Regions from separate parts of the Paenibacillus sabinae T27 genome, predicted to be linked through region 2. Evidence: riboswitches for the same ligand, from Rfam matches in the RefSeq annotation. Region 2 holds a riboswitch; the other holds the start of a gene.
What was found. A riboswitch is a leader RNA that binds a small molecule or an ion and turns the genes downstream of it on or off. The one in region 2 is predicted to bind cyclic di-GMP.
Positions count from the first base shown of each region.

Region 1: it holds a riboswitch for cyclic di-GMP, as region 2 does, so the genes downstream of both, PSAB_RS24880 (anti-repressor SinI family protein) here and PSAB_RS12975 (thiamine pyrophosphate-binding protein) in region 2, are expected to answer to the same signal.

Region 1 is NZ_CP004078.1:338,877-344,980, reverse strand. Features, by position in the region: gene PSAB_RS01605 (MDR family MFS transporter) at 1-1,338, shown strand, start outside; gene PSAB_RS01600 (PadR family transcriptional regulator) at 1,344-1,913, shown strand; gene PSAB_RS01595 (aldo/keto reductase) at 2,005-2,982, shown strand; gene PSAB_RS01590 (helix-turn-helix domain-containing protein) at 3,150-3,494, shown strand; gene PSAB_RS24880 (anti-repressor SinI family protein) at 3,632-3,784, opposite strand; cyclic di-GMP riboswitch class I at 3,811-3,900, opposite strand; gene PSAB_RS01585 (2-oxoglutarate dehydrogenase E1 component) at 4,458-6,104, shown strand, end outside.
Region 2 is NZ_CP004078.1:2,830,932-2,837,035, forward strand. Features, by position in the region: gene PSAB_RS12960 (DeoR/GlpR family DNA-binding transcription regulator) at 1-177, opposite strand, end outside; gene PSAB_RS12965 (protein adenylyltransferase SelO) at 356-1,831, opposite strand; gene PSAB_RS26460 (hypothetical protein) at 1,972-2,346, opposite strand; gene PSAB_RS12970 (Dabb family protein) at 2,483-2,785, opposite strand; cyclic di-GMP riboswitch class I at 3,113-3,209, shown strand; gene PSAB_RS12975 (thiamine pyrophosphate-binding protein) at 3,367-5,010, shown strand; gene PSAB_RS12980 (carboxymuconolactone decarboxylase family protein) at 5,036-5,404, shown strand; gene PSAB_RS12985 (hypothetical protein) at 5,619-5,960, shown strand.

The DNA of each region.
Region 1 (6,104 bases), 2.5 Mb from region 2:
CCCATATTCGGCAAGCTGTCCGATATGTACGGCCGCAAACGCTTTTTCATGCTCGGCCTGCTGCTGTTCCTGATCGGCTCGGCCCTGTGCGGAACGTCAACCAGCATTACTCAGCTTAGCATTTACCGCGCCATTCAAGGTGTGGGCGGGGGCGCTGTAATGCCGATCGCTTTCACCATCGTCTTTGATATCTTCCCGCCGGAGAAGCGCGGCCGGATGACCGGACTGTTCGGCGCCGTATTCGGCATCTCCAGCGTGCTCGGCCCGCTTCTCGGAGCCTACATTACCGACTACGTCGGCTGGCAGTGGGTCTTCTATATCAATCTTCCCCTTGGCGTAATTGCCTTTGTTATGATCGCCATGTTCTACAAGGAGTCGGTCACCCACTCCAGACAGCGGATCGACTGGGGCGGCGCCCTTACGCTGGTCGGATCGGTGATTTGTCTCATGTTCGCCCTGGAGTTGGGCGGCCAGGAATATGCCTGGAGCTCCGTCAATATCATCGGCCTGTTCGCCGGATTTGCGGTTCTGCTGATCGCCTTCCTGCTGATTGAGCGCCGCGCAGCCGAACCCGTCATCACCTTCAGCATGTTTCAAAAAAAGCTGTTCGCGACAAGCGCGCTGGCCGGGTTCTTTTACGGTTCGGCCTTCATCGTGGCGACCGTCTACATCCCGATCTTCGTGCAGGGCGTATTCGGCGGGTCCGCGACCAATTCCGGCCTCATCCTGATGCCGATGATGGTCGGTTCGGTTGCCGGCGCCCAGCTTGGCGGACAGCTCACGGCCCGGACGAGCTTCCGCAATATTATGCTGCTGTCCGCCGTCTGCTTCGTCGCCGGCGTCGCCCTGCTCGGCACCCTGTCGCCGGACATTTCCCGCCTTCTGGTCAATATCTATATGGCCCTGACCGGTTTCGGCGTCGGATTCTCCTTCTCGGTGCTCAATATGTCCTCGGTCCATCATTTCGATGTCCGTCAGCGCGGCTCGGCCACGTCGGCCATTACCTTCATGCGCTCGCTCGGCATGACGCTCGGTATTACGATCTTCGGTATCATCCAGCGCAATATGTTTACGGACAAGCTGAGCAGCGCGTTCGGGGGAGCTGCCCAATCCTCGGCCTTCGGCGATCCGAGGTCCGCGCTGACGCCCGAAGCCAGAGCGAAAATCCCAGCGCCGGTGCTGGAGAAAATTTCGGCTGCGCTGTCCTCCTCCATCGCGCATACGTTCCTGTGGGCGCTTATTCCGGCGGCACTTGGACTCGGGGCCGTGCTGCTGATGCCGCATGACCGCCTGTTCAACCGCCAGAAAGCCCCGCAGCCGGCGCTCGACAAGGAGTAATCCCCATGTCGATGAAGCTGGCCATTCTCGGACTGCTGCTGGAGCGGGACATGCATCCCTATGAAATGATGCTGGTGATGAGAGACCGCGCCATGGACCGGATTACGAAGCTGCAGATGGGCTCCCTGTATTACGCCGTCGATCAATTGGCCAAGAGCGGACAAATCGAGCAGGTTGAAATTATCCGCAGCATCGACCGGCCGGACAAAACGATATACAGAATCACGGATTCGGGCAAATCGCTGTTCGAGCAGCTGCTGCTGCAGCAGTTCCGCAAGAACGATGCGATATTTCACCCGATGTATATCGCCCTGGCCTTCTCCCGGCATGTCGATCCGGACAAAATTGCGAAGCTGCTGGAGGAACGCATCCGGGAGGCCGAGCACCAGGTCAATCTTGCCTATCAGGTCTACGAGGAGCATATTCCTTCCGTCTCCCGGGCGGCGCTGCATCTGATGTACGGCAAGTACGAGCACAGCATGACCGAACTGAAATGGTTGAAGCGCCTGTACAGTGATGTACGGGCGCAGAGGCTCGGTGATGTCGGGGAACCGCTCGATCTGAATGTACAATAGCTTGCCGGGTACCCGCCCAGGATTAGAAATTGGGCAATTAAAGTTGTACAATAGCCATGTTGTCATCAATCACATTGTCGGAGGGATCGAATTGAAAACGTTACCGCTGAACAAACGCGGAATCCCCGCAAGCCGGCTGGTCCTGGGCTGCATGGGCCTTGGCGGGGGCTGGAACCGCGAGCCGGTTACCGAAGAGCACATCAAGGAAGGACATGAAGCTGTCGAAGCTGCGCTCCAGATCGGCATCAATATGTTCGACCATGCCGATATCTATACTCGCGGCAAAGCGGAGAAGGTATTCGGCGCCGTTCTTAAAGAACGCCCGGAGCTGCGCGAAAGCATCATTCTTCAGTCGAAGTGCGGCATCAAGCTGGCGGAGCCGGGCGAAAGCTCCAATGTGTTCGATTTCTCCAAGAGCCATATCCTGAGCAGCGTAGACGGCATTCTGTCGCGCCTCGGCGCCGAATACCTCGATATATTGCTGCTGCACCGGCCTGATCCTCTGATGGACCCGGAAGAGGTGGGCGAAGCGCTCCGCCTGCTGAAGGAGTCCGGCAAAGTCCGGCATTTCGGCGTTTCCAACATGAGTGCGGGACAGATCAAGCTGCTTCAGGCTTACAGTGATGAGCCGATTATCGTCAATCAGCTGGAAATGAGCCTGGAGAAAATCTTCTGGCTCGATTCAGTCGTGAGCGTGAACCAGGAAGCCTGGAAGGATCAATGCCTGCCCGAAGGGACGATCGAGCATTGCAGGCTGGAGAATATCCAGCTTCAGGCCTGGGGACCGCTTGCCCAAGGCAAATACAGCGGACGGCCGCTGGGAGACGAGGAACCGGAAGCGGTCCGCAGCACCGCTCGCCTGGTTCAAAAGCTGGCGGAAGAAAAAGGGACAACGCCGGAGGCTGTCGTTCTCTCCTGGCTGATGACGCATCCCGCCGCGATTCAGCCTGTCATCGGAACGGTAAACCCAAAGCGCATCGCGGCTTGCAAAGACGCAGACAAGCTGGAGCTTACCCGCAAGGAATGGTATGACCTGTATGTCAGTTCTCGGGGCGTACGCTTGCCCTGACCCTTCATTCGGCGCAGCGCCGCCGGGAAGGCCATATGTCCGCTCATAAGCTGCATTGCCGGCACCTTCCGGATTTCTCGGGCAAATCTGGAAAATGCCGGTTTTGCCATGTCTGCGGACGTTTGCTATACTAGTACAAAAAAGCAAGGAGGGGGGCGTAACTAGTCGTGCCAGATAACATAGGGCAGCACATTCAGCAGCTCCGCCTGGAGAAGGGATTATCCTTATCCGAGCTGGCGGGCAAGGCCGATGTGGCCAAATCCTACTTAAGCAATGTTGAACGCAACATCCAATCCAACCCCTCTATCCAATTCATCGAGAAAATTGCCGAAGCTCTGGACGTACCCGTTCACGTTCTTCTCTACGGAGAACTTTCCGATTCGCAGGAGGAACCGCTCGATTCCGAATGGTTCAAGCTGGTTCAGGAGGCCATGGCCTCAGGTGTAAGCAAACGCGAGTTCAAGGAGTTTCTGGATTACCAGAAATGGCGGCTTGAACAAAAGGATCAATAATGCGTTGTCCGCGGGCAATCTAAGAAGGTGCGGACATGCAGCTTGCAGATTCTTATACCGACATAAAGAGGCCATGGCGCCGCGCCGCCATGGCCTCTGTCATTATGAATTTGATTATCTTGTCAGACCCCTCTCCACTACATAGCCTTCAGCGTCCTGTCATTGAAGAACCGACGAATTTCATCCGCATGAATCCCTTGCTTCTTCGCCTTCAGAAGCAAATATACCCATTCCATATCAAGCTCTACCGTCTGCAGTTCTTCGATTTTCCCCTGGTTGGACTTATCCAAAAAATCTCCTCCTAAGATTTTTGTCCCCAGGCAGTCCGGCCGTCGTAGCTTCTAAAGATCACCTTAGACCCGAGACTTTGTGCCCCAGCTTTTCAGCAGGTTTACCTTTTACTGGACCCTTGTTTAAGGATCTGGTTACGATCATCATTGTTGACTAGGTTGCAAAGGTTATTATACAAAAGACTTGGCCGAAAGTGTGTCGAATGGTGGAAACCATATAATTTGCGCGGAAGGGAAGATCAAATCAGGCTGAAATGATAATCCCTATATAGCAATCGCTTTCAATTATGTATCTTCTTAGTAGTCTGTAGTATATAAGGACTATAAATTACAAGTACCCCTTTTTCAAGTCCCCTAATCATATTTTTTAACGTAAAAAATTATTTATCTAGTCATATAGGCCCGATAATTAGCGTTTATCACCTCTCCCGATGCGGTCTATAAGGTGCTGGTCGGCCAAGGGAAGACCGCCGTGATTACTCATGCCTTTTTTCGAACGGATTGGACGAAAGGTTGAATTGATTACCTATATTGAAAGTAGCACAATAGGATGGAAGCCATACCTTTATAATCGGTTATTTTTATAATAGAATGTAAACGTAATCATTGCAGCTCCTGTACAGACCGCCCTTCGGCGCCCGTCTGGAGTGTATCCGTTAGGAGGATGTTTGTTATGTCAGCCAATGAGTCCTATAGCGAATCCGTTTGGAGCAAGTATTATGGTCCCAATCTGGGCTACATCCAGGAAAAATACGAGCAGTTCACTGAAGATCCGTCTTCCGTCGAAGCCCGCTACCGCGAACTTTTCACTATCTACGGCCCTCCTCCGCTGACATCCGAGGCCGCCAAAGCTCCCGGACCTTCGCTGTCCGGCGACACTGACTGGCTCCGGAAAGCGGTGAGAGCATCCAAGCTGATCGCGAACATTCGCATCTTTGGCCATCTGGCGGCCGATATCGACCCGCTGGAACACGTTCAGGATTCCATGGCCAAATGGCTGAACCCCGAGACTTACGAACTTACGCGCGAGGATTTGCTCGCCCTGCCGGCCTCGCTCATCTGGGAGAACGCTCCGCCGGATGTGCAGACAGGCTGGGATGCTTATCACCGGATGCGCCAAACCTATACAAAGACGATCGCCTATGAATTCGGCCATGTCCACGACGAAGCCGAGCTCCGCTGGCTGAACAACCAGGCCGAATCGGCCACCTCTCCCGCCCCGCTGACGCCGTCCGAGCGCAAAGCTCTGCTGAACCGGCTGATCGAGGTTGAGCATTTCGAAACCTTCCTGCACAAGACGTTCGTCGGCCAGAAGCGTTTCAGCCTGGAAGGCACCGACGTGCTGGTTCCAATGCTGGACGAGATCGTCCGGGCCGCCGCGCATGACGGTGCGGAGCATATTCTGATGGGCATGGCCCACCGGGGGCGTTTGAATGTGCTTGCCCATATTTTGGGCAAACCTTACGAAATCATTTTCTCTGAGTTCCACCACTCTCCGAACAAGGAGCTGTTCCCGTCCGAAGGCTCCATGGGCATCAACTACGGCTGGACCGGCGATGTCAAATACCATCTGGGCGCCGACCGCGCGGTGCACGAAGGCGAGACCGTGCGCGCCCGCCTGACGCTCGCCAACAATCCGAGCCATCTTGAGTTCGTTAACCCGGTGGTGGAAGGCTTTACCCGCGCTGCCCAGGAAGACCGGAGCACACCGGGGCTGCCTGTGCTGGACACGAACAAGGCCATGGCCGTCCTGATGCACGGAGACGCCGCCTTCCCTGGCGAAGGCATTGTGGCGGAGACGCTGAATATCGGCAGGCTTAAGGGGTACCAGAATGGCGGAACGATTCATGTCATCGTCAACAACCGCATCGGTTTTACAACGGAGAGCGAAGATTCCCGCTCCACGCACTACGCGAGCGATCTCGCCAAAGGTTATGAAATTCCGATCGTTCACGTCAACGCCGACGACCCGGAAGCCTGCATCGCCGCCGTCCGTCTGGCCAGCGCTTACCGCAGTCTGTTCAAAAAAGATTTTCTCATCGATCTTGTCGGCTACCGCAGACACGGCCATAATGAAATGGATGACCCGGAAATGACCCAGCCGATCGTATACGGCAAGGTGAAGAACCACCCTACCGTTTACCGGATTTATGCGCAGCGGCTGGAACGCGAGAAGCTCGTAACTTCTGAAGATGTGGCGGCGATGAGCCGCGGTACCGAGCATGTGCTCCAGCAGGCCTACGAGCGGATAAAGGAAGGCAAGCAGAAGAACGGTGAAGTCAAGACGTCGGTCCCCGTTCAGACCGCGGAAAGCCGGACT
Region 2 (6,104 bases):
TGGCAGGACGGCTCCGCCATGCGTACGGAGAACCAGTCCAAGCTCTTCCATCTTAAGCAGATCTCGTCGGGCCGTATCCCTGGACACGTCAAACTGTTGGCAAATTTCCTTGATGTCAATTCGTTGGTGCTGGTTTAAGTAATCGGTAATGGCGCTGATCCGTTCTTCTTGAAACATGCTGCATGTCTCCTTACTGATTTCCCCTGTTGTTGTGTAAGTGATTGTACAGCATTTATTAAGTCATTACAATTGTTTTTCTTACTTTATGCAACATTTCAGAGTCGGAATTCTTTTCTTACTTCATCCGGACAAAAAAAATCCGCGCCCGAGGCGCGGATTTCAAAGCAAATCTGTATCAGGTACCGCAAAAGGTCCGGTAAGGACAGGCGGTTTCTTCAGGAGGCGCAGCGTATTCCGCCTGTTCGGGGGAGTCCGCGTAAGGATTTGAGAGTACACCGAGCAGCCGCTCCATCACACTCAAGTCTCCTTGATTAACTGCAGCCTCCAGCGCCTCTTCTACTCGATGATTTCGGGGAATTACTGCAGGATTACTGCTTCGCATGAGCTGATGCGAGGAGGCTTTCGGTTCCTCCTGCCTGTCGAGCCTCTTTTGCCACCTCTCGTGCCACTCCGCATATTCAGCGGCGCCGGACAGAAGCGTATCCTGAGGCTGTTCCAGCGTTAGTGCGCGGAAAGTGTTGGTGTAGTCCGCACGAGCCTTGTGCATCATGTCAAGAAGATCGTCAATCAGAGCTTCATCCTCCGGCTCTTCGTTAAATAACCCCAGCTTCGCCCTCATGCCCGCAAGCCAGTTCCATTGAAACATCGTCGAAAAATCTGAAATGGCATCCTCGGCTATTTTTACAGCCTCGTCTTCATCCTCATGCAGCAGCGGCAATAGCGTCTCCGCAAATCTCGCGAGATTCCACGCGGCAATGGGCGGCTGATTGCCATACGCATAACGGCCATGAAGGTCAATGGAGCTGAATACCGTAGCCGGGTCATACGTATCCATAAAGGCGCAAGGACCGTAATCAATCGTTTCTCCGCTCAGGGCCATATTGTCAGTGTTCATCACCCCGTGAATAAAGCCGACGAGCTGCCATTTGGCAATCAGCGTGGCCTGGCGCTTGATGACTTCCCGAAGCAAAGCCAGATATCGGTTCCCACCAGTCTCCACTTCCGGATAATGCCTCTGCAGCGTGTAATCGGCCAGAGCCTTGAGGTCTCCGGCGGAGCCCCGGCTTGCGGCGAATTGAAAGGTGCCGACGCGCAGATGGCTGGCCGCCACACGGGTCAGAACGGCGCCGGGCAGCACGGTTTCGCGCATGATGGACTCACCTGTTGTCACAACGGCCAAGCTCCGGGTGGTCGGAATCCCCAGCGCATGCATCGCTTCGCTGATGATAAATTCGCGCAGCATCGGTCCAAGCGCTGCACGGCCGTCACCTCTGCGGGAGTACGGCGTTCGGCCCGAACCTTTGAGCTGGATATCAAACCGCTCGCCGCCGGGGGTGATCTGTTCCCCGAGCAGCAGGGCCCGTCCGTCTCCCAGCATGGTAAAATGCCCGAATTGATGGCCTGCATAAGCTTGTGCCAGCGGTTCGGCGCCTTCGGGAATCCGGCTGCCGGCAAACACCGCTGCGCCATCGCTGCTTTGGAGCGCCTCAGCGTTTAGCCCGAGCGAGGCAGCCAGCGGACGATTCAGAACGATCAGCTTCGGCGAATTTACGGGATTCAGGTCTTGTCTGGAAAAAAAAGATTTCGGCAAGCGGGCATAACTATTGTCGAAATTCCATCCCGCTTCCGGGATTCCTGCTCTCTCAGTCATGTTATCACCATCATTTTTTGGATATTTTCTATTTTCGTTCACAACCAGCACGTAACAGCTCGTTTATTGTTTGCTGCCGTGCCATATATTATCACACGAAAAAAGGGTGCACGAAGCACCCTTTTTCCGTCATTGCCTGATTATTGTCTGATGATGAGGATGTCACGAGGCGGTCTGCCTGTGCTTTGAATCAAAGCAATTTCGGCGTTTGTAAGATTTCGTCCCACTACGACCAGGGAAGATGTGACATTGTTAAAGTTGAAATTTCCCAGGTTCGCCACGCTTTGGCTTCCGCGGAATACACGGAACGACCCTTGAAAGTTTATTTGCGAGAACAGCACGAGAGTGACTTGAGATCTCTCCACTACATTTCTAAGCCGGAAGCTCGAGAGAACATTGTCGAACCGAAACGCTCCAAGATCACGAACTGCAACTCCTCCGCGTCTGAAGAGAATCCGGCGAACAGAAAAATTATTACCTGACCAAAGCGCAAGACGTACATCACTATTAGCCAACTGTATCACTCCTTTTCAAAGGTTGATACAGTATATTAGCAAGTTCATAGAAACGTATAAGGCAAATAGAGCAGTCCATTCGTTTGTTATTTCCGGTTCCCTGTGCTTTAGCCAATGCCCGGCGTTATTGAAAGACTTAAATCTTGGGGTAATCGACGACAACCACATTTTCCAATAGCCCATCCAGCGACTTCACAAACTCCTGATGAATAGGATGCGGTCCATAGGAACGCAGCGACTCCAGATCTTTGAATGTGACCCGCAGACCAAGAGTGTATCCATGAATATTGTCCGTTTCCTCTGTCACATTGACGCCTGCGCTTAAATCGGTTATCCCCGGGATGCGGTCCCGCAGCGCGAGCAATTGATCGAGCAGCTCCTGCTGCTTGGCGGGTGTAAGGCCATCATTGAATTTAAAGACGACTAGATGTTCGTACATTATGCAATCCCCCTATATTATGGTTATCCCCTAATGAATCATAAGCAGTTTAATCATATCAGAAATCCTACAATAGGCCTATTTCTAACTCCATGATTCATCTTCACCCATTACCCGTACGTAAAAATGCTTTTAAGAAACTTGTATGGAACTTGTATGAGTCTTTTTGCCCGTACCAGAATATCTCACTCAACAGTTGATTACTCCATTTTGTTCATCGCGAAAACCGTCAAATTTCGAGCGGTTTTCTATAAAATATATTGACAAAAGCTAAGTTGGGAATATATTGTAAAAGGTGTATACTCGTTGTATTATTCAACAAAACAAACTCTATATGGGCAAAATTCTCCGAAAGGGAATGACGCAAAGCCATGGATCTACAGTCTCATTTATTTCATGAGACCATGACAGCCAGGTTGCCGAGGAACCGGGATGCGGTATACAACCAGCGTCCTATGTGGTTATTTGTCAACCGACCTGTGCTCAGTCCTGAGTACAGGTTTTCTATTTTCTAGTAATTCTGATCTACCAGTTTCACTTCTAAGGAAAGATAACATTACAAACAATATTTAAATTGTGGGGTGGATCTTTTGAAGACAGTCGCAGATTATATGGCGGAGGCATTACGCAACCTCGGAGTTAAGCATTCTTTTGGCATCATCGGCAAATCCATTTGCCCGATCGTTCTCAAGATGGTCGATTACGGTATTGAATTTATTCCCGGACGACATGAATCCAGTTCCGGATTCGAAGCTTCCGGCTATGCCCTCAAAACGGGAAATCTCGCCGTGGCTTTCGGCACATCCGGACCGGGGGGAACCAACCTCATTACCGCAGCGGCCCACGCCAAAGCCAACAACCTCCCTGTGCTCTTCATTACAGGGCATCAATCCATTAAAGAGCTGGGTATTCCCCAGTGCCAGGATTCTTCCTCATATCTCGCCGATTTGGCGGAAATGTTCAGACCCGCAACGCTCTTCAGCAAGCTGGTCGAACGCGGCGATCATTTCAGCACCATTTTTAACCATGCTATTTCTGTTGCACTGAGCGGCAAACGCGGACCTGTTCATCTATGCATCCCTTTCGATGTGCAGACAGAGCTGCTGGAAGAATGCCGAATCGTTTATCCTGAACGGGAAACGCTTGTGGATTACGCTAAGGTCAACCGGGTAATTAATGCCATTAACCATTCCAAGAAGCCTCTTATTATTGCCGGCAAGGGCGTGAACCGCTCTGGCGCACATGAGGAATTGGTTCAATTGGCGGAAACCTTCAATATTCCTGTCGTTACCACTCCCGGCGGCAAAGGCGCCATCGTCTGGGATCATCCGCTGTACCACGGTCCGGTCGGTGTCGGCGGCTGCAAACATGGCGATGACTTGATGAATCATAGCGATTTGTATATCGTGCTGGGTTCCCGCCTGAGTGATATGACCATCTGCAATCTGAAAGCCGAGAACCATCCGGAGACGCTGATTCAGTTCGATATCGACCCTACCTTTGTAGGCAAAATCCTGAACTCCCATACGATTGCGGTCGGCGGTGATGTGCGCGATAATCTATCACTGATTTTACAGAGTGTCGACTCCTCTGCGATAACGGAACGGGATACGGAGACCGCCGCTCATTATAAGGAAGAGCTGCCCGTCCTGTCTAAACTTTCCCTTGCATCGGTAATGAGCACCATGAGCGACCTGATACCGTCTAACAATACGGTTTTTGTGGATGACGGCAGCCACGGCTTCAACGCCGTGAAATGGTACAACGTGAAGAAGCCGGGAAGCTTTGTCTTCGACGCCTACTTTGCCTGCATGGGCAACGCAATCGGCATGGCGATCGGAGCCAAGGTGGCCTCCCCGGAAGAAACAATATTTTGCATTACCGGCGACGGCTGCTTTATGATGCTCGGAACTGAAATAAATACCGCTGTTTGCAAAAATATCCCGGTGATTTTCATCGTAGTGAACAACATGCAGCTGGACATGGCTTTAAAAGGAATGGAAAAAACTACGGGCAGAATCGACGGAACGCTCTTTGAAGTCCCAATGGATGCCGTGAAATTTGCCGAATCGCTTGGAGCGACCGGATTCCGGTGCGAGACCCAGGAACAATTTGCAGCGGCTATTAGCGAAGCAATAGCTCTAAACCGCGTGGCTGTCATCGAACTATTGACCGATCGCGATGAGGTGCCCCCTACCGCACACCGTGTATTGAATTTGAATTAGATTACTAACGTCTAGGAGGCTTCTCATGATAGACAACATCAACAGCGGTCTTAAGCATTTCTCCAACCTTTCCGGCGACTATGGAGCCAAAGCGCTCGCTCCGATCAAAGAGCATTTTCCTGAACTGGCTGAATATATCATGGGCAATGCATATGGGGACGTTTTTCAGCGGACAACCATTGCAGCAGATTGGAAAGAGATCGTCGTGATTTCCGCTTTAATTTCGATGGGACAGTTCGATCAGCTCGGCGTTCATTATGTGATGGCGCTCAGCGTTGGCATGACCGTCGATCAGATCAAGGGCATTTTATTGCATCTGGTTCCCTGTGTCGGTGCTCCGAGAGTGATTACCGCATTTAATGTGCTCCTCGCAACACTAGAGGAAATCCAATAACTATCTCTCCGTCAAAATGTTACACAATTCGACTTTTTATTGCATAAATGAGAAATTTATGTTTATAATCAAGTTAAAATATCCCAATGCTAAGGTGATAATGTCGAATCTTGACGTTAAGAAATAGTTATGAAGGATATTCTCAAGTAACCGGCTGTGTAATACGCAGCCAAAGCGAGACGCTGAACTAATAAACTCTGGGAGAGATGAACACATGGGAAAATTTATTTTGAAGACGGATTCCGCCAAAAAAATCGTTAATATCGAACTGGAGGGTACCTTCACCGAAGAAGACGGTCTGAAATCGATCCAGGCCTATCAAGAAACGATTAATCCTATTACTCCTTCTGAATATCTGCTGGATATTGATTGCAGAAAGCTGAATGTAACCGCTCCTGATGTCGTACCGCTTCTTGAAGGCTGCTTCTTGATGTTCAAGAAAGACGGCTTCGATAAAGTGAAGCTTACGCTTGAGAGTAACCCTGTTCTCAAAATGCAGTTGGCTCGACTGGGCCGCAAAGCGGGACTTGAAAACCTGGATATCATCAGCCTGTAAGACCGGCTGATCTTCCATAGCTGAAGGGTTCTAATGTGCCGCTCACAAAACTTAGCGGATGCTTTCGTAGGGAGTTTTGTACGGAGTTGAACCTTGATGTACCGCTCACAAAACTTGGCGGATGCTTTCGAAGCGAGTTTTGTA